2 regions of the Bradyrhizobium erythrophlei genome follow, and region 2 is predicted to be linked to the other one. Evidence: riboswitches for the same ligand, from Rfam matches in the RefSeq annotation. Region 2 holds a riboswitch; the other holds the start of a gene.

Region 1 (14,578 bases), 3.2 Mb from region 2:
CAGCCCGCCTCGCGCCAAGGCGATTATTTCGATCCAGATCGAAGTGTCAGCAGTTGGCACTAGCACCGCCGATCTGAAGTCCCTGTACCACAAGCGGTGAGTTCGATCAGGGACTTCAGATCGACAAAGCGGTGCTAGAATCAATAAGTTTTCTAGTGCCGATGACTTTCCGAAGTTCGTGACGGTGGGTGCTGCAATGGAGCACGAACTTCGGAAAGTGGGCACTAGCTGCTGCCAGTGACCTTAGTGGGGTCATAGAAGAAGCGCTCGCGAAAGATCAGATCGCCCCGCCATTCCTGCCAGGCGACTTCGTCGAAGCGGCGCACCAGGCCGGATTTCTCGGTGAGCACGAAGTTCCAATGAATGGCGACGCGGTCGCCTTCGACCACCGACGACACGCATTTCGAATAGACGTCCGACATCCGCGCCAGCGCTGCGCGCTCATGAGCGACAAGCACATCGCGGCCGACACGTGGCGGCGCGGCGTTCTCCTGCATGGTGGCGTCTTCGGTGTAGTAGCGCTCGATGGCGCCGGCGTGGTCGCCGGATTCGACCACGGCAATGAACTCATCAAGACGGGCTCGCGACGGCATCGATCTCTCCTGCGGTGAATTCCCGGATCTATGGCGACGCCGCGCGCCATGCAACGCTGCTCAGGCTCGGCGGAGCACGAGAGTGAGGTTGTTGGCTGGCATCTCGGCAATATCGATCAGCGAGAGCCTGGCGCGGTCCGCCAGCTTCTCGACCTCATCGACATCGCGCAATCCCCATTCGGGATTTCCCCGGCGCAGGCTGGCGTCGAAGGCGACATTGCTGTCAGCCGTATGCTTGCCGCCGCGCTTGAACGGACCGTACAGAAAAAGCATGCCGCCATTGCGCAGCGCGTGCCCCGCCCCGGCAATCAGGCCTTCAGCGACCTGCCATGGCGCAATGTGAATGACGTTGGCGCAGAACACGGCGAGCAACTCGCCCGGCCCGCCCTCGCCCTTCATGACAGAGCCCCACGCGGGATCCGATACGTCGAGCCGCCGGGCGGGGCGGATGTTCGCCAACGCCGAATGGCGCCGCCAGGCTTCGATGCTGGCGAGGTGATTGTCGTTGAGGTCGCTCGGCCACCAGGTGACTTCGGGAAACTGACGGGCAAATTCGACGACGTGTTGGCCCGTGCCGCTTCCGATCTCAAGCGCATCGCCGGATTTTCCGGTCAGATATCGTTCCAGCACACTCCGGATCGCCTCATAGTTACGGTGAAAGGCCGGCGCATCGAGGCGTCCGTCGGTCTGACGACTGCCGCCATCCTTGCCAAACTCGACGACATAATCGGGCATGACCTGCCTTTCGAATTTTCATCGCTGCGGCGCAAACTAGTGCTCCGATTCCGAAGTTCGTATCACATTGCGGCCTCACGTTAACGAACTTCGGAATCAAAGGAGCATTAGCCGCGTTGTCACGCGATAGCCTTTATGCTTTGAACGATTATATTCGGCTATATCGTGTACTGGAACCGTGTCTTGATCGACCGCCGTTCACTCAAGGTTTTCTTGCTGGCGCTCGTGGCCGCCGGCATCATGACGCCGATGGCGGCGCACGCCCAATCGAATGCGGCCGAGGGCGAGAAACTCGCGTTCGACCGCGCCAAAGGCAACTGTCTGAGCTGTCACGAGATCAAGGGCGGCGACCTGCCGGGGTCGATCGGACCCCCGCTCCGGGATATCAAGAGCAAATATCCCGACAGGGCCGACCTCGTTGCGATCCTCACCGACGAGAGCCGTCGGAATCCGCTCACCGCAATGCCGCCGTTCGGCCGGAATCGCATTCTAACCGAACAGGAAATCAACGCGATCGTGGATTTCTTGCAAACGCTATGAGTACCGCAAGATCAGAACTGCCAGCCAGGCGGCAAATTTGGGAGGTGAGCGATGACAAATTTCGATGGAGCTTCGCCGGTTACGCGGCGTCTTGTTTTACGTGGCGCAGGCTCGATCGCGCTCGCGGGACTTGGCCTTGCGGGACTTGGCATCGCCGCCTTCCACACGCCGGCGGCGCTTGCCGCGGCCAACGACAAATATCCGGAAGACGCCTTCAAGCAGAAGGACGGCAAGGAAGCGATCAAGCTGCTTTACGGCCGCACGGCCGAGCCTTCCGACAAGATCAAGCTCGATGCGCCGGAAATCGCGGAGAACGGCGCGGTGGTGCCGATATCAGTTTCGACCAGCATCCCTGAGGTCACCTCGATTGCTTTCGTGGTGCCGGAGAACCCGAACGTGCTGGCGGCGTACTACAAGATTCCGCAAGGCACGATGCCCAGCATCGCCAACCGCCTGAAGATGGCCAAAACCAGCAACGTCATCGTCCTCGTGGAATCCGGCGGCAAGCTTTTCAGCGCGACCAAGGAAGTCAAGGTCACCGTTGGCGGCTGCGGCGGTTAAGGAGAACTTCCATGGCATCGAGCATCCGCGTCCGCGCGATCACAAACGGTGAGATCACCGAGGTTCAGACGCTGATCCAGCATCCGATGGATTCCGGCTTCATCAAGGATGACAAGGGCGAATTCATCCCGGCGCATTACATCAGGGAACTGACCTTCGAACATAACGGCAAGGCCGTGTTCATTGCCGATTGGGGAACGGCTGTCTCCAAGGATCCATATGTCAAATTCGCCTTCAAGGGCGCGGCCAAGGGCGACGAGTTGAAGGTGAACTGGATCGACAACAAGGGCGAGACCGACACCGCGACCTTCAAGATCCAGTAATGTCGCGTGTTGGCCGGGCTAGTGGAGTGGATTTGGCATTCGCTGCTGGCCAAGCCGCAAATTCGTAAAGCGAATGTCAAATCCTAAACTCCACTAGAAACCCATATTTTGCTAGTGGTCCTTTTGATTCTAACATTCGCAAAAGTGGCCGCTGAGAAGGGATGCGAATGTTAGAATCGGACCGCTAGGAGACGGACGTGAGATTGCTTCTGATTTCGCTTGCGGCTCTCCTGCTTGCTGACGCGGCGGCTGTCGCCGACAGCACGGACCCGGCCGCCGAGGCACGCGCTTTCCGCGACTACTTCTTTCGCAAATTCCCGAACGTGAAGCCGGATGATTTCTCCAATGGTCCCTACGCCCTGAACGAGGACATGCGGCGACAATGGGAAGAGAAGGAGCAGTTTCCACCGTACGAATTTTCTCTCGAAGCGGGCAAGGAACTGTTCGCCAAACCTTTCGCGAACGGCAAACATTATGCCGATTGCTTTCCCGACCAGGGCATCGGCATCCGGCAGAACTATCCGCAGTTCGACGCAAAAAGCCGCAAGGTGATCACGCTTGAACTGGCGCTGAACCAGTGCCGCGAGGCCAATGGCGAGAAAGCGATCTCCTACACCGGCGAGGACATGGCAGCCCTCACCGCCTATATGGCCTTCACCTCCCGCGGCAAGCCGTTCGACATCAGGATTCCCGACGATCCCCGTGCGCTTGAGGCCTATGAGAACGGCAAGCGCTATTTCTACACACGGCGCGGGCAGCTGAATTTCTCCTGCGCGACCTGCCATGTGCAAAATCCCGGCGAGCGGCTGCGAGCAGAAGTGCTTGCGCCGGCGCTTGGAATCCTCAACGCAATGCCGATCTATCGTTCTGAATGGGGCGGCATGGGCACGACAAGCCGGCGTTTCATCTCCTGCAACAGCCAGGTGCGCGGTGTGCCGCTTGAAGCGCAGAGCGAGGAATATCGCGACCTCGAATATTTCCTGTCTTACGTCAGCAACGGCTTGCCGATTTCCGGGCCGGGTGCGCGGCCATGACGGACTCGTGGAAAATCTCGCTTGGATCATTTGGGCTGCTCGCCGCGGTCTGCATTGGCAGCGCGGCACTTGCAGCCGGCACCGAGGCCGATTTCAAGCAAGCCTACGCCGCGGCCGACGCCGCCGAGAAAGAGGCCGGCCGCCTGCGCAACCAGTGGCTCGCAACCGAAGCCGCTCTCGCTGATGCCAGGAAAGCCGCCGAGAGAAGCGACTTCGATCGTGCGGTCGCGGCCGCCAGGGAGGCCGAGGCATTGGCAAAAGCATCGATTTTCCAGGCGACGAGCGAAAAAGAAGCCTGGAAGAATCTCGAAATCCGCTAGTGGGGATGCGAATGTTAGAGTCAGACCACTAGTAAGGATAGCGCGACGCCCACCATGACCCTCCGCCGCCGGGATATTCTCAAACTCACAGGCGCCGCCGCGCTTTCCGGCAGCTTGCCGCGCCTCGCGCGCAGCGCCGAGCCCGGCGTCTATGATCTCGAGCGGTTCGGCAACGCCCGCATTCTGCACATCACCGACACGCATGCGCAGCTGTTGCCCGGTTACTTTCGCGAACCGAGCGTCAATCTCGGCCTTGGCGCGATGGCGGGCCAGCCGCCGCATCTCGTCGGCCGTGCTTTTCTCGACCACTTCGGCATCAAGCCCGAGAGTGCCGATGCCTACGCGTTCACCTCGCTGGAGTTCGAGAAGTCGGCGGCGCGCTTCGGCCGGCTCGGCGGTTTTGCGCATCTGAAGACCCTGGTCGACCGGTTTCGCAACGAGGCCGGCGCGCAGAATTCGATGCTGCTTGACGGTGGCGACGCCTGGCAAGGCACGGGGCTCGCCAACGCACTGCGCGGCGCCGACATGGTGGAGGCCTGCAATCTGCTCGGCGTTGAGGCGATGACCGGGCATTGGGAATTCACCTATGGCGAGGAAACGCTGCGCGGCAACCTCGAACGCTTCAAGGGCGAGTTTCTGGCCCAGAACGTCTTCCTGACCGAAGAAGCCGCCTTCAATGGCGCCAAGGCCTTCGATCCGGCTTCCGGCCGCGTGTTCAAGCCGGCAATGATCAAGCAAGTCGGCGATTATCGCGTTGCGGTGATCGGCCAGGCATTTCCCTACGTTCCGATCGCGCATCCGAAACGCCTGACGCCGGACTGGACTTTCGGCATTCGCGAACAGGAATTGCAAACACTTGTCGACGGCCTGCGCTCCAACGACAAGGCCGACGTGGTGCTGTTGCTGTCGCACAACGGCATGGACGTCGATCTGAAACTGGCGAGCCGCGTGCGCGGCCTCGACGTCATCCTCGGCGGCCACACGCATGACGCCATCCCGCGGCCGATCGCCGTGACCAACGCGAGCGGCAAGACGTTGGTCACCAATGCCGGCGCGAACGGCAAGTTTCTGGGCGTACTCGACCTCGATCTCGCCAAGGGCCGGGTGCAGGACGCACGCTACCGGCTGTTTCCGGTATTTTCGGAATTGCTGAAGCCTGATGCCGAAATGGCCGCGCTGATCGATAAAGTGCACAGCCCCCGTGTCGCGGCGTGGAGCGATAAAATCACGACCGCAACCCGCTTGCTCTATCGCCGCGACAATTTCACGGGCACCGTCGATCAACTGATCTGCGCTGCGCTTCGCCGCGAATTTGATGCCGAAATCTCGCTGTCGCCGGGCTTCCGCTGGGGCGCGACGTTCCTGCCGAACCAGCCTTTGACGATGGAAGACGTGCTGGCAGAAACGGCGATCACCTATCCGGAAACCTACGTTTCGCGGCTGACCGGCAGCGACATCAAGAACACGCTCGAAGACGTCTGCGACAATCTGTTCAATCCCGACCCCTATTATCAGCAGGGCGGCGACATGGTCCGCGTCGGCGGCCTCAGCTATACCTGCACGCCATCGGAAAAAGTCGGGCGCCGGATTTCCGATTTGAAACTCGACAATGGCCGGGCGATCGAACCCAGCAAGCGTTACAAGGTCGCCGGCTGGGCCGCGATCAACGCCCAGCAGGGGCTACCTGTGTGGGAGGTTGTTGCCAAACAGCTCGGGGCCGGCAAGCCATTTAACCCGCTCGCCGGCAATGTTGCGCTGCGGGGCGTGACCGGCAATCCCGGCATTGCAGAGTAGACAGCATTTCGCCGCATGGCACTGAGCTGTGCCTCAAGCCATGTCATGATACGATCGGGAATCGGTTCACGGATTTCACCACCATGATCTTTCGTCAGTTGTTCGACAGCGTATCCGGCACTTACAGCTACTTGCTGGCAAGCCGCGTCGGCGGCGAAGCCATGATCCTCGATCCCGTGCTGGAGCGGGTCGATCGCTATTGCCAATTGCTGCGCGAACTCGACCTCAAGCTGGTCAAGGCCGTCGATACCCACCTGCACGCCGACCATGTGACCGGCCTTGGCGAATTACGCGACCGCACCCATTGCATCACCATCATGGGCGAAGAGACCAAGGCCGACGTCGTGTCGATGCGGGTGTCGGATGGCGACAGGGTTACGATCGAAGGCCTCGCGCTGGATGTGATGTACACGCCGGGCCACACCGACGATTCATACAGCTATTTGATGGGCGATCGTGTCTTCACCGGCGATACGCTACTGATCCGCGGCACCGGCCGCACCGACTTCCAGAACGGCAGCGCGCGGGCGCAATACGAGTCGATTTTCAACCGGCTGCTGAAACTTCCCGAGGAAACGCTGGTGTTTCCCGCCCACGATTACAAAGGCGACACCGTCTCCACCATCGGCGAGGAGAAGCGCTACAATCCGCGGCTCCAGGTGCGTTCGGTCGACGAATATGTCGAGCTGATGAACAATCTGAAGCTGCCCAATCCGAAAATGATGGATGTCGCCGTACCCGCCAACATCCGGGTCGGATTGCATCAGGACGACCTAGCCAAGCAAGGACTTTCATTTTCGGCCATCGAGGCGATCCAGAGCCTCGGACGGCCCGATATTCTGCTGGTCGACCTGCGCGAGACCAGCGAGCGCGCCAAGCACGGCACTCTGCCCGGCGCGCTGCACGCGCCCTATCCCGGCATCGACGACAGCCTCAAGCCCGGCGGCATGCTGCGCGAAGTCGCGACCGCGACCGGCCGCCGCGTCGTGTTCTTCTGCGCCTATGGCGAGCGCTCGGCGATGGCGGTCAACGCTGCGAAGGAGGCGGGCCTCGCCAATGCGGCCCACATCGCCGGTGGCATCGACGCCTGGAAAAAGGCCGGCGGACCAGTCGCGACGGGCTAGAATCTCGGATAAAAATACCGCACCCGCCGCGCTAGTTCGCCCGACCACCCGCGACGGCATTGACTCGCCGCCAAGCGCCCTCCTAGATAGCCGGGACGGTTCCTCTTACGAGGATCAAGAGGGAATGCGGTGCGGAGAAAAATCTCCAATGCCGCGGCTGCCCCCGCAACTGTAAGCGATGAATCTTCCGTCAAATGCCACTGGGAATCTCGGTCCCGGGAAGGCGACGGAAGGTAACGACCCGCGAGCCAGGAGACCTGCCGTCAATCGTGGTCACACGCGAGGATGCCGGTCGGGGAGTACAGGCATTAGCTTCACTGGGCTGGGGGAAACAGCGTGGTGAGACTTCGTTCGCTGTGACGTGCCACTGACGTCATACCGAGGTCTAACTATGCCTTCCATCACCAAAGCCCGTACCCGGCGCGCCCTTTGGCTCGCCTCCACGGTGCTGATCCCATTATCTCCTTTTGCGCTCTCCGCCGCGCACGCCCAGCAATCGGCGTCGCCGGATCTTTTGCCGCCGGTCCAGGTCTCTCCGCCCAAGCGGGCCGAGACGGTTCAGCCTCCGGCGAAGCCCAAGCCGAGCCGACGTCAGGTTGCAGCCAAGCCAACGGCGCCAAAGCCGCCTGAACAGCCGGCCGCACCACAGCCGGGCGTTGCGACTTCGACAACAAACGTCGTCAGCCCGACCGGCATCGTGACGCCGATCAACCAGGTCGCGAACTCAGTAACGGTCATCACCGCGCAGGACATCGCGACCCAGCAATACCGCACCGTGCCCGACGCTCTGAATACCGTGCCGGGTTTGAATGTGGTGCAGAGTGGCGGGCTGGGTGGGCAAACTTCCGTCTTCATCCGCGGCACCAATTCGAACCACACCAAGGTGCTGATCGACGGCATCGACGTCAGCGACGCCAGCACCGGTACGTTCGATTTCGCTCACCTTCTGACCGCCGACATGGCCCAGATCGAGGTGCTGCGCGGCCCGCAAAGCGGACTTTACGGCTCGGACGCGATCGGCGGCGTCATTTCGATCGTTACCCAGAAGGGCGAAGGGCCCGCGCGCTGGACCGCGATGAACGAGGCCGGATCGTTCGGCACGTTCAATCAGAGTGTTGGCGTCAGCGGATCGCAAGACAATTACAACTATGCCGCCAGCGTCTCGCACGTCCATGCCAGCGATGTCCCCGTGACGCCGTTGCAGTTGTTACCGCCCGGACAACAGGCAAATGGCAACAACTACGACAACATGACGTACTCGACCAAGACCGGCGTCAACTTGAGCGATTCGCTGACATGGAACTCGGTGTTGCGCTACAGCGAGTCGACACTCCTTTTCACCGGAAACAACACCCCGAACGCAGACTTCAGCGTCTTTTTTCCGGACGCAAAACAAAGCCAACAGACCATTCACGAATTTTTCGGACGCGAAGAGGCTGTGTGGTCGTTACTGGATGGCCGCATCAAGAATTACTTCGGCGTCAATTACACGAACTACTGGCATGCCGACATCACGGAGGGTTTCGACCCGACCGCGATCACGACGGGCAACCGGCTGAAATACGATTGGCACAGCGTGACCGAGGTTGCGACCGGCCAGAATCTCATCGTTGGCGCCGAACGGGAGAATTCGAATCTCGACACGTCAGACCTTTCGGCAAAGACCGGCAACAGCGCCGCCTTTGTCGAATGGCAATCGAATCTCGCCAAGCGTTTCTTTCTAACCGCCAATATTCGCGAGGACGACAACGACAACTTCGGCCAGCATATGACCTACCGGATCGCCCCGTCCGTGATCCTGCCCGTCACCGAAACCACCATCAAGGCGAGCTACGGCACCGGCTTCAAGGCGCCGACGCTCAGTGAACTTTTCGAGTTTTTTCCCGGGTTTTCCATTCCCAATCCAAACCTGAAGCCCGAGCAAAGCCGCGGCGCTGACATCGGCTTCGAGCAGCCTCTGTTCAACGATCGCATCCGGTTTGGATCGACCTATTTCAAGAACGACATCACGGACCTGATCTTTTTCGAGCCCATACCCGGCAGCTTCCTCGGCCAGAATGTCAATATTGGGCACGCGATCACCGAAGGCACCGAGAACTTCGTAACCTTCAATGTGATTGATCGTGTGAAGGTTCGCTCGGACTACACGTTCACGCGAACGGTCGACACCGATACCGGTTTGCAGCTGCTCCGCCGACCAAAGGAAAAGTTCAGCGTCACCGCGCTCTGGAATCCGATCGACCCACTCACGTTGTCGGCCACAGTCCTTCACGTGAGCGATTGGTCCGATATCGACCGCAATACAGGCGTGCCGGTCACTGCCCCGGGCTACACCATCGTCAACTTGCGCGCCGACTACGCGCTCAACGACCAACTCAAGGTGTTCGGCCGGATCGATAACGTCGCCAACGTTCACTACCAGAACCCGACCGGATTCCTGGCGCCGGGTCTCGGCGTGTTCGCCGGCATCCGCTTTGCAAGCTATGGCGTGAAATAACCACGCCCAGACAGTCGCGCGAGAAGAGGGTCAGACCAGACGCCGGAACGCGTTCGCTGGCCCTCTCCATTCGAACAGTTCGGGGTGAAGGAGGTGCGCCAACAGCTCCGTGCCTTCGATGACACGCGGTCCTGGACGTGCGAAATAGGAATTCGCGTCCACCGCATAAACACATCCGTTGCGCACCGCCGGAAGATCGTCCCAGCCGGGATAGGCCGTCAGCCGTTGCGCCTCCTTGAACGTCTTTTCCAGATCGAAGCCGCACGGCATGACGATCAACACTTCCGGCTTCCATTCAAGGACGTCGTCCCACCGTATGCGAACCGAATCGGCTCCCTCGCGTCCAAGCTTGTCGAGGCCGCCCGCCATGCGAACCATTTCCGGAACCCAATGACCGCAGCAATAAACCGGGTCCATCCATTCCATGCAAAAGACCCGGGGCCGCGAAACGAGCGCGCGTGTAACAGATTCGATCTTTGCAAGCCGAGCCTGCCCGTCCGCAATCAATGTTTCGGCCATTTCGGACCGACCCGTCGCCTCGCCAAGCTCGCGCAAATTGTCGAATATCTGCTCGAGCGATTTCGGCGTAAGCCACAAGACCTGCGGCTTGCTGGGCAGCGACGTCAGAAGCTGCGAGATTTCGTTGCCCGAGGGCGCGCAGACCTGGCAGAGGTCCTGGGTCAGGATCAGGTCGGGCGCGATGTCCTGCATCAGCGCCTCTTCCACCCGGTAGAGACTTTGGCCATCGCGCAATCGTTGCGTGACGGCGACATCGATCTCCGCCTGGCTCATGCTTTCGATCGGAAGGACATTACGAACGACGACCGGCTTGCCCATGATCTGAGGCGGGTAATCGCATTCGTGGGTAATGCCCAGCAATTGGTCGCTTAGACCCAGCGCACATGCCATCTCGGTCGCCGAGGGCAAGAATGAGACGATCCGTCGCGTTTCAGGCATCTTTAAGCCGCCGATGTAATCAGGGACGTTACAGTAGCACAGTCTTGCACGGTCTGAGCCCCTCTATCAGAAACGCGGCATTAACCGCCAATCAGGCTATTGCGGGTCTATGAAATCGATTAAGGTGACGGCCAAGGAGAAATGATCATGTCCCTCAGCCTGCTCTCGCCGTCGGCCAACGGCTTCCGGCTCGCGCCTGTCGAATCGCGCCATGCGCCGTTGTTCGGTTTCGCCTTGCTGGCGGTGTCTTGCGCGCTCGCAAGCTTTGCGCTCGCCTGCGCCACGCCATTTGCGGCCTTTGCGGTGATTGCCGCCGCGATGCTGCCGCTGCGGCCGGCGCTGCTCGTGGTCACCGGCGCATGGCTGGTCAATCAGGGCATCGGCTTCGGGGCCCTGCACTATCCGGTCGACGGCAATACGATGCTCTGGGGTGCGGTCATTGGCATCGCCGCCCTCGCTGCGACCGCAGCGTCGTCGGCGGTTCTGCGCGCGCTTCCTCAGAGCGGCACGCCGCTCGTCCTCGCGCTGGCCTTGATTGGCGGCTACGGCATCTATGAACTGGTGCTTCTGGCCGCCACGCCGTTCCTCGGCGGCGCCGGCGACTTTACGGCCGCCATCGTCGCGCAAATCGGACTTACAAACATCGCCTGGCTGATCGGGCTTGTGGCAGCTTGCGAGATTGTCCGGCTGATCAATCCCTCCAGGCGCGGCCATATGGCCTCTTAGCCGTCCGCGTCTGACATTCGCATCCCGTCTCAGCGGGCGCTTTGCGAATGTTAGAATCATAGCGGCGGGCTGCCATGCGGCCCCATTCATGGACAGGGTGCCGTCGGGGCCGATAGGTTCGCTTCCAAAAAGCGAGGAAGCCCCGAGATGGCCGATATCCTGGCCACGCCGCAACAAGCCACTGATCAGGCCATCAAGGACGAGCAGTTCCGCACGCTGGGCGCGATATCAGTCGCGCACTGGGTAAGCCATTTCCACATTTTCGTACTCCCGATGCTGTTTCCGTTCCTGAAACAGCAACTCGGCGTCGGCTATGTCGAGCTCGGCTTCGCGCTCACGGTCTTCGCCGTCAGCTCCGGCCTGACCCAGGCGCCGATCGGCTATCTCGCCGATCATCTCGGCGCGCGAAATATTCTACTGATAGGCCTGTGCCTCGGCGGCTGCTCGCTCATCGCGCTCGGCCTGCATCTGAGCTATCCATGGCTGATCGTCAACGCCGCGCTGCTGGGGCTCGCCAACAGCGTCTATCACCCCGCCAACTACGCCATCCTCTCGGCCCACATGAATGAAGCGCGCATGGGCCGTGCGTTTTCGATTCACGCCTTTGCCGGGTTTTTCGGCGGCGCGGTTGCGCCCGCCATCATCGCCGCCCTGGTTGCGGCGATCGGCGGCCATGGCGCGCTGATCGCAGCCGGCGCGGTCGGTCCCCTGGCCGCGTTGCTTCTGATGGCCGTCGGCATTCCCGATGCGAGCAGCGCCCGCCCCACCACAAGCGCCGCCGATGCTCCCAGGCAAAACGTCATCACGCCGGCGATCGTCGTTTTGATGATCTTCTTCTTGCTGCTCAGCATATCCAGCGCCGGGATATCCAATTTCGGCGTCGTGGCGCTGATGGGCGGATACGGCACGACTTTCTCTGTGGCTAATCTCGTGCTCACAACCTATCTCGGCGCGAGCGCGGCCGGCGTTCTCGCCGGCGGACTTCTCGCCGACCTGACCGAGCGCCACGGTCAGGTGGCCGCTGCCTGCTTTGCCGTCAATGCCGTCATCCTGCTGATCGTTGCCGCGTTGAATTTGCCGCAAGTGCTCTTGATCGGCGCGATGGGACTGGCCGGATTCCTCAGCGGCGTGATCGTCCCCTCGCGCGACATGATGGTCCGTAACGCCGCGCCAGCCGGCGCCGCCGGCCGGGTGTTCGGCATCGTCTCCACCGGCTTCAATATTGGCGGCATCATCAGCCCGCTGTTGTTTGGCTGGATCATGGATCGGAACCTGCCGCATTGGGTGTTCGGCGTGTCGGTCGTGTTCATGATGATGACCGTCATCCTGGCGCTTGCCACCGAGCGAAACCCGCAAGCCGGCAAGGCCGCAGAGCCCGTGACCGAAGCGCACCCCTGAGCCGCACGATCAGGTCGCCATCGCCCTCGGGGGCCGTGATCTCCACTTCAGGTATTGCTATGCTGCACGGCCACTGAAGGGGTATTTAGTGCGGCGAATTTGAAGTTCCTATCGGCTTCGCCGCGAGTCCAGTATAGGAACTTCAAATTCAAAGCCGCACTCAAGACAATAACTTGCTAGAGCTCCTTTGATTCCGAGGTTCGCATCAGAGGTCGCCACGATAGCTTGCGAACCTCGGAATCGGAGCTCCAGGATGCGTTGCTTCGCATGACCGCCGACAAAGAGATCGTGCTGAGCGTTCGCCACCTGACCAAGGCCTATTTCGCAGCCGGCGAAAAGGTCGACGTTCTCCGCGGCGTGAACTTGAGCATCGCCGCCGGCGAACGGGTCGCACTGACCGGCGAATCCGGCAGCGGCAAGAGCACGCTGCTGCATCTGATCGCAGGGCTCGACCGTGCCGACGGCGGCGAAATCGATTTTTCCGGCACGCCGATCACGAATCTCGGCGAGGCAGGCCTGGCGACGTTGCGGCGCGACCGTCTCGGCCTGGTCTTTCAGCAATTCAACCTGATCCCGAGCCTGAGCGTTCGGGATAATCTCGCGTTTCAATCCCGCATCGCCGGACGCCACGACGCGGCGTGGCTGGCGCAATTGGCTGAACGATTGGGCCTTGCCGGCTTTCTGGATCGCTATCCGGAGCAGCTTTCCGGCGGCCAGCAGCAGCGGGTCGCGATCGGCCGGGCGCTCGCGGTCAAACCGTCGCTCCTGCTCGCGGACGAGCCGACCGGAAATCTCGACGAAGCCACCGCAGACGAGGTGCTGGCGCTGACCCGGGACCTGGTCGCGCAGACCGGCTGCAGTCTCTTGATGGTGACGCATTCGACCCGGCTGGCCGCGACGCTCGACCGCCATATCCGTCTCAGCGCGGGATTGATCGCATGAGGCGGCCGCTGTGGATTCTCGCGGTGCTGCTCAGCCACTGGCGACGGCATCCGATGCAATTTGCGACACTGCTGATCGGTCTGATCTCGGCGATCGCGCTGTGGAGTGGCGTGCAGGCGCTGAACCAGCAGGCGCGTGCGAGTTACGATCGCGCGGCCGCCGCGCTTGGAGGTGCTCGCACCGCGATGCTGGTTGGCCGTAACGGCGCGACCTTCCCGCAAGCGCTTTTTGTCGAGCTCCGCCGCGCCGGCTGGCCGGTGTCGCCGGTTGTCGAGGGGCGAATCCAGATCGACGGCCGGACCTTCCGTCTGCTCGGCGTCGAACCTGTGACGCTCCCGGCAGAAGCCGGCAATACGCCCGCAATAGGTGGCGACTTGCAGGCCTTTGTCGCGCCGCCGGGCGAAACGAGGGTGGCGCACGAAACGCTCGGCGAACTCGGAGCCTCCGAAGGCGACACGCCGATAACGAGCAGCGACCTCAATTTGCCGCCGCTTCGCGTGTCCGCGCAATTGGCGCCCGGCGTGATGGTGGTCGATATCGGGATTGCGCAGCGGCTGCTCAAAATGCCCGATCAGATTTCACGCCTCTTGATCGGCAAAGCCCAGGGACCCCGCGCGGCGCTTGAAGCCGTCGCGGGCGATCGCTTGCGCCTGATCGAGCCTGAGGCGGAGACCGATCTCGAACGCCTCACCGACAGTTTCCACCTGAACCTGACCGCGTTCGGCCTGCTTTCGTTTTTCGTCGGCCTCTTCATCGTCAATTCGGCGATCGGACTGGCATTCGAGCAGCGACTGCCGATGTTGCGAACCTTGCGCGCCTGCGGCGTATCCGCAGCCCAGCTCAACACGGTGCTCGTGTTCGAGCTGGTTTTCCTCGCCCTCATCGCCGGGCTTCTGGGCATGGTCTGCGGCTATCTGATTGCGGCGGCGCTATTGCCCGATGTCGCCGCATCGCTGCGTGGCCTTTATGGAGCCCAGATCCCCGGCCATCTCTCGCTTCGACCGCAATGGTGGATCGCCGGTCTCCTGATCAGC
Region 2 (14,578 bases):
CACGTATCGGGGATCGAAGACTTCACCGCCGTTGCCGATATTGTTGATGATCACCCCGCCGCCGCGTGCTTTCAGTTTCGGATAGACCGCGCGCGTCAGGTTGATATAGCCGAACACCTTCAGCTCCCAGCCGGCGCGCCATTTCGCTTCGTCGACGTCCCAGAGGCTTCCGCTCGGAATGACGCCGGCATTGTTGACGAGGACGTCGATATCGCCGACCGCCTCGACCAGGGGATCGATCTCTCCAGGCGCCGTGAGGTCGAGCGGGTGGATCACCACCCTCACCCCGCTGGATTTTTCGATGTCTGACTTGATGGACTTGAGCCGATCTTCGGAGCGGGCGACGAGATGGAGGTGACAGCCTTCGGCGGCGAAGCCCCGCGCAACCCCCTCGCCGATGCCCTGTGAAGCGCCCGTCACGAGCACTGTCTTGCCCTTCAGCCCCAAATCCATGTCTCAGCCTCTTCTCGTATCAGCGTGCCCGAGCGGTCCCGCCAACCGCCGCGCATGATACTTTGGCATACAATATTGCGAGCATCTTGGCCAAAGAATATGCAAGTTTGCATTTCTGGCATAATCACGCTTGCCTCGCGCCGCGTTCAAGATGATGCTGCGATCGACACAGGCGGCGATCAAAGGGGCATGGCGGGAGAAGACGATGGTTTCACGTCGGGACGTGTTGAAGGGAATGAGCGCGACGAGCCTCGGTGCAGTTGGGCTTCCGTTGGCGACACCCGCCCTTTCGCAAGGCGCAACCAAAGTGACCTTCACCACCTCGTGGATTCCGGAAGGACCGAACCTGTTCGCCTATGTCGCGCGCGATAAAGGGTTTTGGAAAAAGGCTGGCCTCGACGTTAGCGTCGCGCGCGGATCGGGGTCAGGAGCCGCGGCGCAAGCCGTCAGCGCCGGCACCTTCGATTTCGGCATGGCGGCAACACCGACCGTGATTGTGCAAGCGGCCAAGAAGCTGCCGATCACCTGCATCGGCCAGATCAACTACGATGCGTTGATGGGTATCGGCCTGCTGGCGGGGTCGCCGATCAAGAATCCAAGGGATCTCGAGGGAAAGAAGCTCGGCGCGAGCGTCACGTCGGGTGAATATCCGTTCCTGCCGCTCTATGCCGAGAAAGCCGGCTTCGATCTCGCCAAGGTGCAGATGGTGCAACTCGACGGCAAGGTCCGCGAACGCTCGCTGATGGAAAAGCAGGTCGATGCCGCCTCCGCCTTCGCCACGAGTACGATACCCTCACTCGCCCCGCTCGGCACCGACGTGCGCTTCATGCTGTTCCGCGATGCCGGCATCGAATTCTACGGCCAATCGCTGACCACGCAGCCGCAGCGGCTGGAAAAGGACCCGAACCTCTGCGCGGCCCTTGTCGAGGGTGCGATGGAAGCCATTCGTTTCACCATGACGAATTTCGACGAGGCGATCGACATCTTCCTGAAGGCCAACAACGAAGTCGCGATGTCCTCGACCGGCAAGGAGTATGCGCGGATCGGCCTCGGATTGACCAACCTGACCAATCTCGTGCCCGAAGTGAAGGAACATGGCTTCGGCTACGCCGATCCGAAGAAGGTCGCGACCATGGCCGATCTCGTGGTCAAATACGCCGCCGGCGACGGCGCGACGCGGCCCGACGTCGAAACGCTGTTCACGAACAAATTCGTCGGAAAGACCACGCTGAAAAACGATGAGCTGGCGGCCGCGGAAAAGAACGCGGCTGCGTTCCGCAAATATGTCAGCTGACGTTTTTGCGGAGTTCGGATCGCAAATCGATGCCCGCTGCCCAAACCGCGCCTGACGCCCCAGCGGTCCCAGAACCGCTGGTGTCAGTCGCCAACGTCCAGAAAACCTATTTCACACGACAGGGTCAGGTGCAGGCCGTGGCGTCGGCGTCCATCAACGTGGCGCGCGGCGAATTCGTCTCCCTGCTCGGGCCCAGCGGATGCGGCAAGAGCACGCTTCTGATGATGATTGCCGGGCTGGAGCGGCCGACCGGCGGATCAATCGTGCTCAGCGGCACGGAGGTTAAAGAGCCGCGGCGCGAGATTGGCATCATCTTCCAGGATGCAACGCTGTTGCCCTGGAAAAGCGCGCTCGACAACGTGCTGTTTCCGGTCCGTATTCTCAAGCTGCCGATCGAACCCTACCGCCGGCGCGCGCGAGAACTGCTGGCCATGGTTGGCCTGTCGGACTTCGAGAACAAGAAGCCATCGCAGCTATCCGGAGGAATGCGGCAGCGCGTGGCGATCTGCCGGGCACTCATTCACGACCCGGATATCCTCCTGATGGACGAGCCGTTCAGCGCGCTCGACGCCATTACCCGTGACCAGATGAACGTGGCGCTCTCGGAAATTCTGGAGACCTACAAAAAGACCGTCGTCTTCGTCACTCACTCCATCCGCGAGGCGGCGTTTTTGTCGGACCGTGTCGTGGTGATGGGCGGACGCCCCTCGACCATCGTGCTCGATATGAAAATGTCGTTTGAACGGCCGCGCCGCTTCGAGATCGAGGAGACGCCGGAATTTACGGCCGTGTGCCGCAAACTGCGACTAACCATCGAGGAGGCGCATGGTGGCGCGTCTTCGCAAATCCGGCCGCCGGAAACGCGCGGCGCCACGGTTGAGTGAGAACGAAGATGGCCCCAGGCGGATTGCCATCAACAGGCATGGGTACTGAAACCGGCGCGATCATCGCCGGTCCCAGGGCCACAAAGGATACCGGACTGACCCGGTTGCGGAGCGCGGGGCTGCCGCTTGGCCTGGCCGCAATTGTTTTGGTGGCCTGGCAGATCACAGTCACAGTGGGTCACATCCCGCCGGTCATTCTGCCCTCGCCGATCTCGATCGGAAAATATATCTACGAGCGATACGATATTCTGTTGATGCATGCCGTTCCGACGACACTGGAATCGGCAGCGGGATTTGCGATCGCCACGTTGCTCGGCATTGGGCTCGCGATCATCATCACCTATTCGGAAGTGGCGCGCGAGGCGCTCTATCCCAATCTCGTCTTCTTCCAGTTGATCCCGAAGATTGCACTCGCGCCGCTCTTCATCATCTGGCTCGGCATCGGCTCGCAGTCGCGCATCGCCTTCGCGGTGTTCATCGCATTCTTTCCTGTCGTGATATCGACAGCAGCCGGCTTCGCCAGTGTGGACAAGAGCATGCTCCGGCTCTGCCGTGCGCTCACCGCCAACGAGTGGCAGATTTTTTCTAGCGTACGCTTTCCGGCTGCGCTGCCCTACATCTTCAGCGGCATGAAGATCGCCGTCACGCTCGCGATCATCGGCGTCATCATCGGTGAATTCATCACCGCCCAGGCTGGTCTCGGCTACTTGATCATTTTCGCAACCGCGCGCGCCGACACAGAGATATCGATGGCGGCGATCGTGGTGCTCTGCATCTGCGGCCTGTTGCTTTACGGTCTGGTGGCGCTCGCTGAATCCGTCGCCAACCGGTTTTACTCGGCAGAAAACCCATGAAAGCAATCTCGGACGTTTCTCTTCCCGCTGAAGCAGCCGAAATGTCCGGCGAGCCGGAGTCGCTGTCGGCGAGCGTGGTTCATCGCCTCGAGCTTGAGATACTCAAAGGCCAGCGCAAGCCCGGCGATCGGCTCGACGAGCGACAACTGGCCGATCATTTCGGCGTTTCACGCACGCCCGTGCGCGAAGCGTTGCAGCGGCTGGCTGCGAGCGGGCTTGTGGTCTCGCGCGGGCGTCAGGGGTTGCAGGTCGCGCAGCTATCGCTCGCCGACCTTCTCGATGCCTTCAGCGTCGCAGCCGAGATGGAGGCTCTTGCTTCAGCACAAGCCGCTCGCCGTATCCGGCCGAACCAGCGGGACAGCCTCGAGGCGGCGCATCAGGCCTGCGCGGCCGCCGCAGGCGTTCGGGACGTCGATGGCTTCTACGAGGCCAACCTCGAATTTCATGAAATGATCGCTGCGGCCAGCCACAACCGCGTTCTGCGCGACGAATTGCGCCGGCTGACGGTAAAGATTTCGCCGTATCGCAGGACCATCACCTTCCAGCCCGGCCGGATGGAATCCTCGATCCCCGAGCACGAGCAGATCATGCAGGCGATCTTCCGCGGCGACGCCACGCAAGCAAGCCAAGTCATGCGCTCGCACGTCACGCTGCTCGGCGACGGTCTTTCCGACCTGCTGCACTTTCTGCAGCTTTATGGCGATCAGAAGCTTTTGGCTGAACTCACCTGAATGACACGGTCAGGCCTGCCGTGCGGCCATCACGCGGCCATTCCTGGAAAGCAGGTCACGCAGCTCCCTGATCGGCGGAAACACTTCCTGATTCCAGTCGGCGCCCTGCGCATCATAGGCGGCCTGCTCCAGCTCGACGATTATCCGATCTTCCTCGAACACGCGATTGGTGAACCAGGTCAAGACGGGCCATGCCAGGTCCAGCACCCCTGGGATTTTTGGCCGGCGAACCGAAAGGTGAATGAACGACCTGTTTTTCCGCTGTTCGACGTCTACCGGCGTGTAGCCAAGCCATACGTACAGGGCCGGTACGTCGCCACCCCCAGCAAAGAAACGTAGCGTCTGGTGCGGATATTCGGTGCGGATGGTCATGAGGTCGCGCGGCTTGGACGCGTCAGACCGGAAACCTCCGGTGATCAGGGATTCGCCGAGCGGTTGCTTCGAGTCCGGCCGCGCGAACGTATAGTCGAGCTCCATCCAGCCCTCGCCCGCCCGCCTGCCGAGATAGCGCGGCGTGACCTTTCCGGTCGTTCGAATGTGCAGAAACTGATGGTTCATATCCATCAGGTTTTCATGCATGAACGTATAATGGCAATTGACGATCCGGCCGAAGCTTCGCGTCTTGTAGGCCTTGTCACCGGCGGCGCCGAGGCTTGCGGGCGGCGGCGCGGCCGGCAAGCTGCCTGGCCATATGAAGATGATGCCATCGCATTCGGCAGACGGATATACCCGCACGCCGTTGGGCTGTTTACCCTTGCCGATATAGGGAACATCGCACTTTCCCGAGGCGTCATAGCTCCAGCCGTGATAGCAGCAATGCACCCTGCAATCTTTCACGCTCCCCTTGGACAAGGGCACCTGGCGATGGGCGCATCGATCTTCCAGCGCATAGACGTCGCCCTGTTGTGGACGCACGATCGCGATCGGCTCGCCGGCAAAAGAAGACGCGACGACTTGCCCTTTTTTGACCTCATGCGACCAAGCCACCGGATACCAGTGATCCGGGTGCGCGCCGACCCGGCGCAAATCCACTGGTGCGCTGCTGATATTCGTTTCGGCTGCTTCGGCGGAATCCAACTCCATATCCACGGCTTCAACTCCCCGTTGCCCCGAGGTGGATCGTAAGGATCTCCTCGGGGGTTTCGCTGACATCGATAGTTTGCGTATTGCTTCCGACGAACTCGAGGATCGTCTTCGCCCCATCACGCCGCATTCCGCCAACGAGGGAAATGTTCACGTGATAGGCTTCGCCCGTGTCAAACCGGGTGCATTTGATCCAAAAGCGCATCGGCATACCTGCTGGCGACACTGAGCTGCGATGATGACTATCTCATGTCAGGGTGCCGCCCGCAATTCTCGCGCGGCGGCCACCATATTCACCAGCGCGGGCCGCACCTCCTCCCAGCGCCGCGTCTTCAGCCCGCAATCAGGGTTGATCCAGAGCTGCGAATCCGAAAGTTGCTTCCGTGCCAGGGAAATCAGATTTTTCATCTCCGCGGTCTCGGGTACGCGCGGCGAATGAATGTCGTAGATTCCCGGCCCGATCTCGTTGGGGTATTTGTAGTTCTTGAAGGCTTCCAGCAGTTCCATTTTCGACCGGGATGTCTCAATGGAAATAACATCCGCGTCCATCGTCGCAATGGCATCGATGATGTCGTTGAATTCGGAATAGCACATGTGGGTATGGATTTGTGTTTCGTCGGCGACCCCCGACGACGAAACGCGGAAGCTGTCCACCGCCCAGTCAAGATACGCTTTCCATTCGGATTTGCGCAACGGCAACCCTTCCCGGAGCGCAGCTTCGTCGATCTGAATCATGGTGGCGCCGGCGCTTTCGAGATCCATCACCTCATCCCGGATCGCCAACGCGATCTGACGACACGCCTCGCTCCGTGGAATGTCGTCGCGGACGAACGACCAGTTGAGAATGGTCACGGGTCCCGTCAGCATCGCCTTCATCGGCTTTTTGGTCAACGACTGGGCATAGCGCCACCACTCGACCGTCATCGGTTTGGGCCGGGAGACGTCGCCGAACAGGATCGGCGGACGGACATAGCGCGATCCATAGGATTGCACCCAGCCATGTCTGGTGAAGGCGAAGCCGGACAGTTGCTCGCCGAAATATTGCACCATGTCGTTACGCTCGAATTCGCCGTGAACCAGTACATCAAGCCCGATCTCCTCCTGCCATCGCACGGCACGTGCGGTTTCCCCTTTCAGGAATGTTCGATATTGCGCATCGCTTAATGTCCCCCTGGTATGGGCGGCGCGGGCGGCACGAACATCTGCGGTTTGCGGAAACGACCCGATCGTGGTGGTCGGGAATTTGGGAAGCGCAAAACGCTCGCGCTGAACCCTGGCGCGATGGGCGAACCCGCTTCTGCGGCGACGCATCGATTCATTGATGGCCGACATTTGCCGGGCGACGTTCGCATGATGGATTTTCGGCGATGCCTTGCGGCTTGCCGCCGCCTGTTCGGACGCTGCGAGCACCTCCGACGCACCGGCTCGGTCGCCGCCCAGTGCCTGGCCGAGCGTGGCGAGCTCTTTCATCTTCTGGACCGAAAACGCCAGCCAGCCCTTCACTTCGGAATCGAGATCGATCTCGAGATCGAGGTCGATCGGTACATGCAGCATCGAGCACGAGGGCGCGAGCTGAACGCGATCCTTGCCTAGCCTCGCAACGGCAGGCTCGAGCCGTTCGAGCAACGCAGGAAGATTGGAACGCCAGACATTGCGCCCGTCGACGACGCCGAGCGACAGCACGAGATCCTTTCGCACACGGGACGCTATCTGATCCAGCTGTTCGGGAGCGCGGACGAGGTCGACGTGAAGGCCTGCAACGGGAAGCGCCAACGCGGTTTCAAGATTATCGCCGATCGCCCCGAAATAGCTCGCGAGCATGATCTTGATACCAGGCATTTCGAGTGCGAACCGTCCGTAAGCCCGGCGCAGCGCGCTACGCGCTGTTTCGTCGAGGTCGAGCACCAGACATGGTTCGTCGAGCTGAACCCATTCGGCGCCGCGGCTGGCGAGCTCCCGAAGGACCTCGATATAGACCGGCAACAGCCGGTCCAGCAGCGAGAGCGGATCGAATCCGGCGTTGGCGCTCTTGCCGAGTTTCAGAAACGTCACGGGACCGACCAGCACCGGGCGCGTCTGATAGCCGAGACTCTTCGCTTCTTCATATTCTTCGATCGGCTTGCGCGAGGAGAGCGTGAAGGTCTGACCGTCGTGAAATTCAGGCACCATGTAGTGGTAGTTGGTGTCAAACCACTTGGTCATCTCCTGCGCGGCCGCGCCATGCCCGTGATGGGCGTGACCGCAATCCGCGCCATGGTCTTGGTTCTGCGCTCCGCGCGACATCGCGAAGTAGGTCGTGAGCGCAACCGGGCCACCCTTCCAGCCGTAGATGTCAGGAATGGCGCCGACCATCGCGCTGGTATCGAGCACGTGGTCGTAGAGTGAGAAATCGTTGGAGGGAATAACCGTCACGCCAAGCGATTTCTGCCGCGCCCAATTGGCCGCGCGTAAACCGGCGGCGGCTTCGAGCAACTGCGCTTCGGTGGATTTTCCGGCCCAGTAGCTTTCAAGCGCGAATTTCAGTTCACGTCGCGGGCCGATGCGCGGCGTACCAAGCGTAGCAACAGGAAGTTTGAGAAGAGACATAGCTTCAACCCCTTGATCTGGGGGCAAATGCCATGGCGGATGCGTGCAGAGGACGTCGCGTGATGCGACATCTGCTTGGCGCACCACCGGGACACCCCGCCCGTGGACGAACAATGTTGTCGGGGCAGGTCTCCTGGCTCGCGGGTCGTCGCTACTGTCCGGCCTTCCCGAAGCCGCATGGCTTCAGTGACGCTAGTTGGACAGCGGCTCGCCGCTTACAGTTGCGGGGGCAGCGTCGGCATTGCACCGGCTTCCCTCTTAGCTCCGGATCAAGCAGGACCCGGAGAACCCAAACAGAAGCCGAATATCTGCAAGTGGATACCTTCGTCAACGGGGCCTTCGCAGACAGGGGCGCTCTCGCAATTCACAACCTTCCACAATGAACCGTTGCCGCGCTCCAAGGAATCATTGACACTCCGCCACGAATATCCCCACATATGGGTGTCACGGTCCATCAGATCGCAATATCTGGTGGCTAAGAGGGAAGCCGGTGAATCGCGTTTGGGGCGCGAAAATCCGGCACTGCCCCCGCAACTGTAAGCAGTGAGTTGTTCCCAATCCGTACGCCACTGATGCGGTTTCGCATCGGGAAGGCCAAGGGAACAACAGCGACCTGCAAGTCAGGAGACCTGCCGCGACAGCAAAAAAACGTCCACGGACGGGGTGTCCGGCGGTCGCTTGCATGCGCTGTCCGGCTCATCGCTGCCGGGCAATTCTGCAGCGCCCCTTGTTGCCCCGTCAAAAACCAACACGCGAACTTCGGGGCCATCTGATGTCTTTAGACCTGCACGCGGAAAATGCTTCCGCTCCTATCATCCACTTGCGTCCGGAATCGCTCGCTGCCGTTCCCAGCGAGCCCGCCATGCAGATCATCCGCCGCAACGGCAAGGTGACGCCGTTCGATTCGGGAAAGATCGCGGTCGCCATGACTAAGGCGTTTCTTGCGGTCGAAGGAAACACCGCAGGTGCCTCGCGACGCGTTCATGAGACCGTCGAGCAGCTGACGGCGGACGTCGTCACCGCATTGATGCGCCGCGCCGGTGAGGGCCGCACGTTCCACATCGAGGATGTGCAGGACCAGGTCGAACTCGCGCTGATGCGGAGCGAGAACCAAAAGGTCGCCCGCGCCTACGTGCTCTATCGCGAAGACCGCGCCCGCAAACGCGCGGAAGAAACTATCGCACAAGCATCCGAAGCCCCGCAGTCGGCTATTCACGTCACCTTGACCGACGGATCGCGCGTCAGGCTCGACAGCAAGCGGCTCGAACTCATCGTCACCGAGGCTTGCGCCGGTCTCGACGGCGTGTCCCCTGCCCCGGTCCTGACCGAGACTCAGCGCAATCTCTATGACGGCATCAGCCAGGATGAATTGGCGCTAGCCTCGATCATGGCCGCGCGAACGCTGGTCGAGCAGGAGCCGAACTACGCTTACGTCAGCGCACGTCTGCTCCTCGACAAGCTTCGCGGCGAAGTTCTGTCCTATGTGCACAAGACATCGACCAGTGCCTCGCAGGCCGACATGGCCACGCGCTATGCCGACTATTTTCCGGAATATGTGAGGACCGGTATCGCCGCCGAACTGCTCGATCCCGAACTGGCCCGCTTCGACCTCGGCCGGATCGCCGCGGCGCTGAAGCCGGAGCGCGATCTGAAATTCCAGTTCCTCGGCCTGCAAACGCTGTACGATCGCTATTTCCTGCATGTCCGCGGCAAGCGCATCGAGTTGCCGCAAGCGTTCTTCATGCGCGTCGCCATGGGGCTGGCCTTGCGGGAGATCGATCGCGAAGCGAAAGCGATCGAATTCTACGGCTTGCTGTCGTCGTTCGACTTCATGGCCTCGACGCCAACGCTGTTCAACGCCGGCACGCTGCGCCCGCAGCTTTCATCGTGCTTCCTTACCACTGTTTCGGACGAGCTCGACGGCATCTTCAAATCCATCAAGGACAATGCCCTGCTTGCGAAATATTCCGGCGGTCTCGGCAACGACTGGACGCCGGTGCGCGGGTTAGGGGCCCACATCAAGGGCACCAACGGCGAAAGCCAGGGCATCATTCCGTTCCTCAAGGTCGCCAACGATACCGCGATCGCTGTCAACCAGGGCGGCAAGCGCAAGGGCGCGGTCTGCGCCTATCTCGAGACCTGGCATGTCGACATCGAGGAATTCCTCGATCTGCGCAAGAACACCGGCGACGATCGCCGCCGCACCCACGACATGAACACGGCCAACTGGGTGCCGGATCTGTTCATGCAGCGGGTCCAGGCCGATGCGGAGTGGACGCTGTTCTCGCCGGACGAGACGGCTGACCTGCACGATCTCTATGGCGCGGACTTCAAGGCCGCCTATGAGGCCTACGAGGCCAAAGCCAAAGCCGGCGGCTTGCGCGTCTGCAAGACCGTGCGGGCGAGCGACCTGTGGCGGCGCATGCTGACCATGCTGTTTGAAACCGGCCATCCCTGGATCACCTTCAAGGACCCCTGCAATCTGCGCTCGCCGCAGCGGCATGTCGGCGTGGTTCATTCCTCGAACCTTTGCACCGAGATCACGCTCAATACCTCGGCCGACGAAGTCGCGGTCTGCAACCTGGGCTCGGTGAACCTGCTCAATCACGTCGGCAGCAAGGGCATCGATCGCGCCAAACTGAAGCGCACGGTCACATCAGCGGTGCGCATGCTCGACAACGTCATCGATATCAACTTCTACACGATCCCGGAGGCGCGGCGTTCCAACCTGCGTCACCGCCCGGTCGGGCTTGGCCTGATGGGCTTTCAGGAAGCGCTGCAACTCCAGCGCATCCCGATTGCGTCCAATGACGCCGTCAGCTTTGCCGATCTCAGCATGGAAGCGATTTCGTACCACGCGATCGAAGCTTCTGCCGATCTCGCCGCGGAACGCGGAGCCTATCCGAGTTTTGCGGGATCGTTGTGGTCGAAGGGCATCCTGCCAATCGACTCCGTCGAGCTTCTCGCCGAGGCGCGCGGCGCGCTCGATCTCGACCGTTCGTCGACGCTGGACTGGGACCGCCTGCGCAACAAGGTCAAGTCGGCCGGCATGCGGAACTCGAACGTGATGGCGATCGCGCCGACGGCGACGATCTCCAACATCTGCGGCGTATCGCAATCGATCGAACCCAACTATCAGAACCTGTTCGTCAAATCGAACATGTCGGGCGACTTCACGGTCGTGAATGATTTCCTTGTCCGTGACCTCAAGACGCGCGGCCTCTGGGACGAAGTGATGGTGTCCGATCTGAAATATTTCGACGGCAGCGTCGGCCAGATCGATCGCATCCCGGACGATCTCAAGGCGCTCTACGCCACCGCCTTCGAGATCGACAGCGTCTGGCTGATCGAGGCGGCCGCGCGCCGGCAGAAATGGATCGACCAGTCCCAATCGCTGAATCTTTATATCGCCAATCCCTCCGGCAAGAAGCTCGACGCACTTTATCGTCTCGCCTTCAATCGCGGGCTCAAGACCACCTACTACCTGCGATCGAGATCGGCGACCCATGTCGAGAAATCGACGCTGAAGGGCACGGACGGTAAGCTCAACGCGGTCTCGGTCACCTCCGCGATCTCGCACGCGCCGATCATCGTGCCGGCCGCGCCCGACCTTGAAGGGGTCAAGGCCTGCCGGATCGACGACCCCGATTGCGAAGCCTGCCAGTAAGGAGAGAAAAAATGCTCGACTGGTCAGACACTGAACCCGCCGCGGCCGCGCCAATCCCCGCGGTCCTGCGACCCGTGCCGCGCAGCAAGCCGGAAGTTACCGATCACGCGAATACCGGCCTGATCGACCGCACCGGAGGCCGCGTTTCGGTCGACGAAAAGCGGATGATCAACTGCCGCGCCGACGTCAACCAGCTGCTTCCGCTCAAGTATAAATGGGCGTGGGAGAAGTACCTCGCCGGCTGCAACAATCACTGGATGCCGACCGAAGTCTCGATGCAGGCCGACATCGCGCTCTGGAAATCGCGCGACGGCCTCACCGACGACGAGCGACGCGCCATCAAGCGCAACCTCGGCTTCTTCGCAGCATCCGAAAGCCTGGTCGCCAACAACATCGTGCTGGCGATCTATCGGCACCTGACCAATCCCGAGTGCCGGCAGTACCTGCTTCGCCAGGCCTTCGAGGAGGCCGTCCACACCCATACGTTCCAGTACGTCGTCGAGAGTCTCGGCCTCGACGAGGGCGAGCTGTTCAACATGTACCGCGAAGTGCCCTCGATCACCGACAAGGCGGCGTGGGCGCTGAAGCAGACAAAACACCTGGAAGATCCCGCTTTCGCGACCGGCACGCCGGAGACGGATCGGGCCTTTCTGCGCGACCTGATCGCCTTCTACGTCGTGTTCGAGGGCATGTGGTTCTATACCGGCTTTGCGCAGATCCTCTCGCTCGGCCGGCGCAACAAGATGGTCGGGATCGCCGAGCAGTATCAGTACATCCTGCGTGACGAGAGCATCCATCTGAACTTCGGCATCGACGTGATCAACCAGATCAAGATCGAAAATCCGCATCTATGGACACCGGAGTTTCAGGGCGAAGCGCGCACCATGATCCGCCAAGCGGCCGAACTGGAGGCGGCTTACGGGCGGGATACGATGCCGCGCGGCTTCCTTGGCCTCAACGCCGCCCTTTGCGAGCAGTACATGCACTTCATCGCCAATCGCCGTTGCGCACAGATCGGTCTGGCGCCGGTGTTTGCGGAGACCGAGAATCCATTCCCGTGGATGTCGGAGGCGATGGACCTGAAGAAGGAGAAGAATTTCTTCGAGACGCGGGTGATCGAATATCAGAATGGTGGCGCACTGAGCTGGGACTGAAGGCCCGCAGCGCTCGCGATGACCATGGCAAAGGCCCCGGACAGCTCCGGGGCTTTTCGCATCGTGACGTCTGGGGCGCCGCGCCCCAATTTGTCGCTTCCGGCGTAGCCGGCAACTATCGGCCAGATTTGGGACTTGCCCTGACGTTGATTCGGAAGGCCTATTCGGCCCTAGCGTCCCGGTTCTGACAATCCTATCGCGGCAGGCACTTTTACGAATGTCAGAACCAAAGGGACACTAGCAACCATATGATTCTAGTGTGGCTTTGACTCTGACGTTCCTTCGAAGAACTCGGGGCCACACTGAAAGGAACGTCAGTGTCGCCACACTAGAGCTGCGCGCTCTCGCCACAGGCACTTCGGAGCATATCCGGTTACAATATTGTGAGCCGTGTCCCCCAATGGAATGAAGTCTTTATGCGGGGTGTCTATTCCGGTAAAGAGAGACCACTGAGAGGAAGCCCAGATGAAAGCGATCATTCTCCTGACGGCCGCAACGGTGCTTGTTGCAACCGCCCCCGCGATGGCAAGGCCAATCTACGGCCAGAGCATCTATTGCGCGACCCGGGAAGCCGGAAACCCACATAGCAAATATTGCGACTATCTGGCCTGGAGCGGCTGGCGGCGGCGAGGCGGCTGGGATTCCTCGCTGGACAACGCCTGTCTGATGAACCCGAGCTTTGTGCCGTCCGAGTGCGGCGGGCGCTGGTAAGCTAAGCAAGGTAGTCAATCGGGCGCATGGCGGGATCGCCAGCGCTTTGATATCTAGCCTTGTATGCAAACCAACTACGTGGCGCTGGCCGTCGTGGTCGCCTACATGGCCGGTCTCGGCCTGCTGACGAGCATCGTGCAGCGGTCGGTGACGACGGCAACGACATTCACGTCCGGCACCACGGGGTCCGGGGTTCCTGCCGTTCTGGTAGGGCTCATGCTGATGTCCGAATTCATCGGCACATCGGCCAGCGTCGGCACGGCCCAGGAAGCCTACATTTCCGGCATCTCGGCATCGTGGAACATCATCGCGCTCGGCGCGGGCTTTTTGTTCTACGCCTGGTTTCTCGCCGGAAAATACAAGGAGTCCGGGCACAATACGATCTCGGGCGTATTCGCCGAGGTCTATGGGCCCTCGACCAAGGTCGCCACCTCGCTCGTCATGATCTTAGCGCTCCAGATCGTGGCGGTGGCGCTGTACGCGGGCGGCGGGGCTATTCTCGGCGTGCTGCTTGCCGTCGATCGGACATTGGCGACCGTCATTTGCGGCGTCGTTGCCGTTCTCTATGTCTTCGTCGGCGGCATGCGGTCGGTGGTCTATACCAATGTCATCCATTCGCTGATGAAGTATGCCGGCGTCGGCATCGCCCTGTATTTTGGATTGACGAAGGTGGGTGGCCTTAGCGAATTGCAGACGCATCTGCCGCCGGCAATGTTTTCTTGGACCAATGTCGGCGTCAGTCAGATCTTTGCCTGGTTCATCGCCGGCATGGGCGCGACTTTCTCGACCCAGTATGTCATTCAGGCGATCAATACGGTCGAGACGCGGCAGAAGGCACAAGTCGCAAGCTTCAGCGCGGCGGTGCTGCTGATACCCTTCGGCATCGCGACCGCTCTGATCGGCATGTGCTCACTGATGCTCTATCCCGGCATCAAGTCCATCAACGCCTTCTCGGCACTGATCGCCGACATGAATGGCCCGATGGCAGGCATCGTCGCCGCAGGACTGGCAGCTTCGCTGTTCGGCACGATCTCCGCGATCAGCGTTTCAACGGCTACCCTGCTCTACAAGGATTTTTACACCCGCTTCGTGAGCGCGGCAGATGACGAGCGACGGTCGCTTGTCTTCGTACGGGTGACGACGGTCGTTGTCGGCCTGTTG

Evidence for each region. Region 2 has a riboswitch for cobalamin ahead of BUA38_RS32425 (ribonucleoside-diphosphate reductase subunit alpha). Riboswitches for the same ligand answer to the same signal wherever they lie in the genome.
Region 1: linked by a shared signal. The riboswitch ahead of BUA38_RS11140 (TonB-dependent receptor plug domain-containing protein) and the one ahead of BUA38_RS32425 (ribonucleoside-diphosphate reductase subunit alpha) in region 2 are both predicted to bind cobalamin.

Annotation. Positions count from the first base shown of each region.
Region 1 is NZ_LT670849.1:2,365,003-2,379,580, forward strand. Features, by position in the region: gene BUA38_RS11095 (nuclear transport factor 2 family protein) at 225-593, opposite strand; gene BUA38_RS11100 (DUF938 domain-containing protein) at 654-1,328, opposite strand; gene soxX (sulfur oxidation c-type cytochrome SoxX) at 1,569-1,868, shown strand; gene soxY (thiosulfate oxidation carrier protein SoxY) at 1,920-2,429, shown strand; gene soxZ (thiosulfate oxidation carrier complex protein SoxZ) at 2,441-2,752, shown strand; gene soxA (sulfur oxidation c-type cytochrome SoxA) at 2,950-3,786, shown strand; gene BUA38_RS11125 (hypothetical protein) at 3,783-4,106, shown strand; gene soxB (thiosulfohydrolase SoxB) at 4,161-5,900, shown strand; gene BUA38_RS11135 (MBL fold metallo-hydrolase) at 5,984-7,024, shown strand; cobalamin riboswitch at 7,104-7,303, shown strand; gene BUA38_RS11140 (TonB-dependent receptor plug domain-containing protein) at 7,416-9,521, shown strand; gene BUA38_RS11145 (cobalamin-binding protein) at 9,552-10,478, opposite strand; gene BUA38_RS11150 (hypothetical protein) at 10,626-11,204, shown strand; gene BUA38_RS11155 (MFS transporter) at 11,352-12,602, shown strand; gene BUA38_RS11160 (ABC transporter ATP-binding protein) at 12,870-13,544, shown strand; gene BUA38_RS11165 (FtsX-like permease family protein) at 13,541-14,578, shown strand, end outside.
Region 2 is NZ_LT670849.1:6,734,998-6,749,575, reverse strand. Features, by position in the region: gene BUA38_RS32465 (SDR family oxidoreductase) at 1-453, opposite strand, end outside; gene BUA38_RS32460 (ABC transporter substrate-binding protein) at 659-1,747, shown strand; gene BUA38_RS32455 (ABC transporter ATP-binding protein) at 1,777-2,631, shown strand; gene BUA38_RS32450 (ABC transporter permease) at 2,670-3,485, shown strand; gene BUA38_RS32445 (GntR family transcriptional regulator) at 3,482-4,216, shown strand; gene BUA38_RS32440 (aromatic ring-hydroxylating oxygenase subunit alpha) at 4,226-5,293, opposite strand; gene metE (5-methyltetrahydropteroyltriglutamate--homocysteine S-methyltransferase) at 5,552-7,885, opposite strand; cobalamin riboswitch at 7,992-8,193, opposite strand; cobalamin riboswitch at 8,316-8,536, shown strand; gene BUA38_RS32425 (ribonucleoside-diphosphate reductase subunit alpha) at 8,658-11,552, shown strand; gene BUA38_RS32420 (ribonucleotide-diphosphate reductase subunit beta) at 11,564-12,706, shown strand; gene BUA38_RS32415 (hypothetical protein) at 13,172-13,417, shown strand; gene BUA38_RS32410 (sodium:solute symporter family protein) at 13,481-14,578, shown strand, end outside.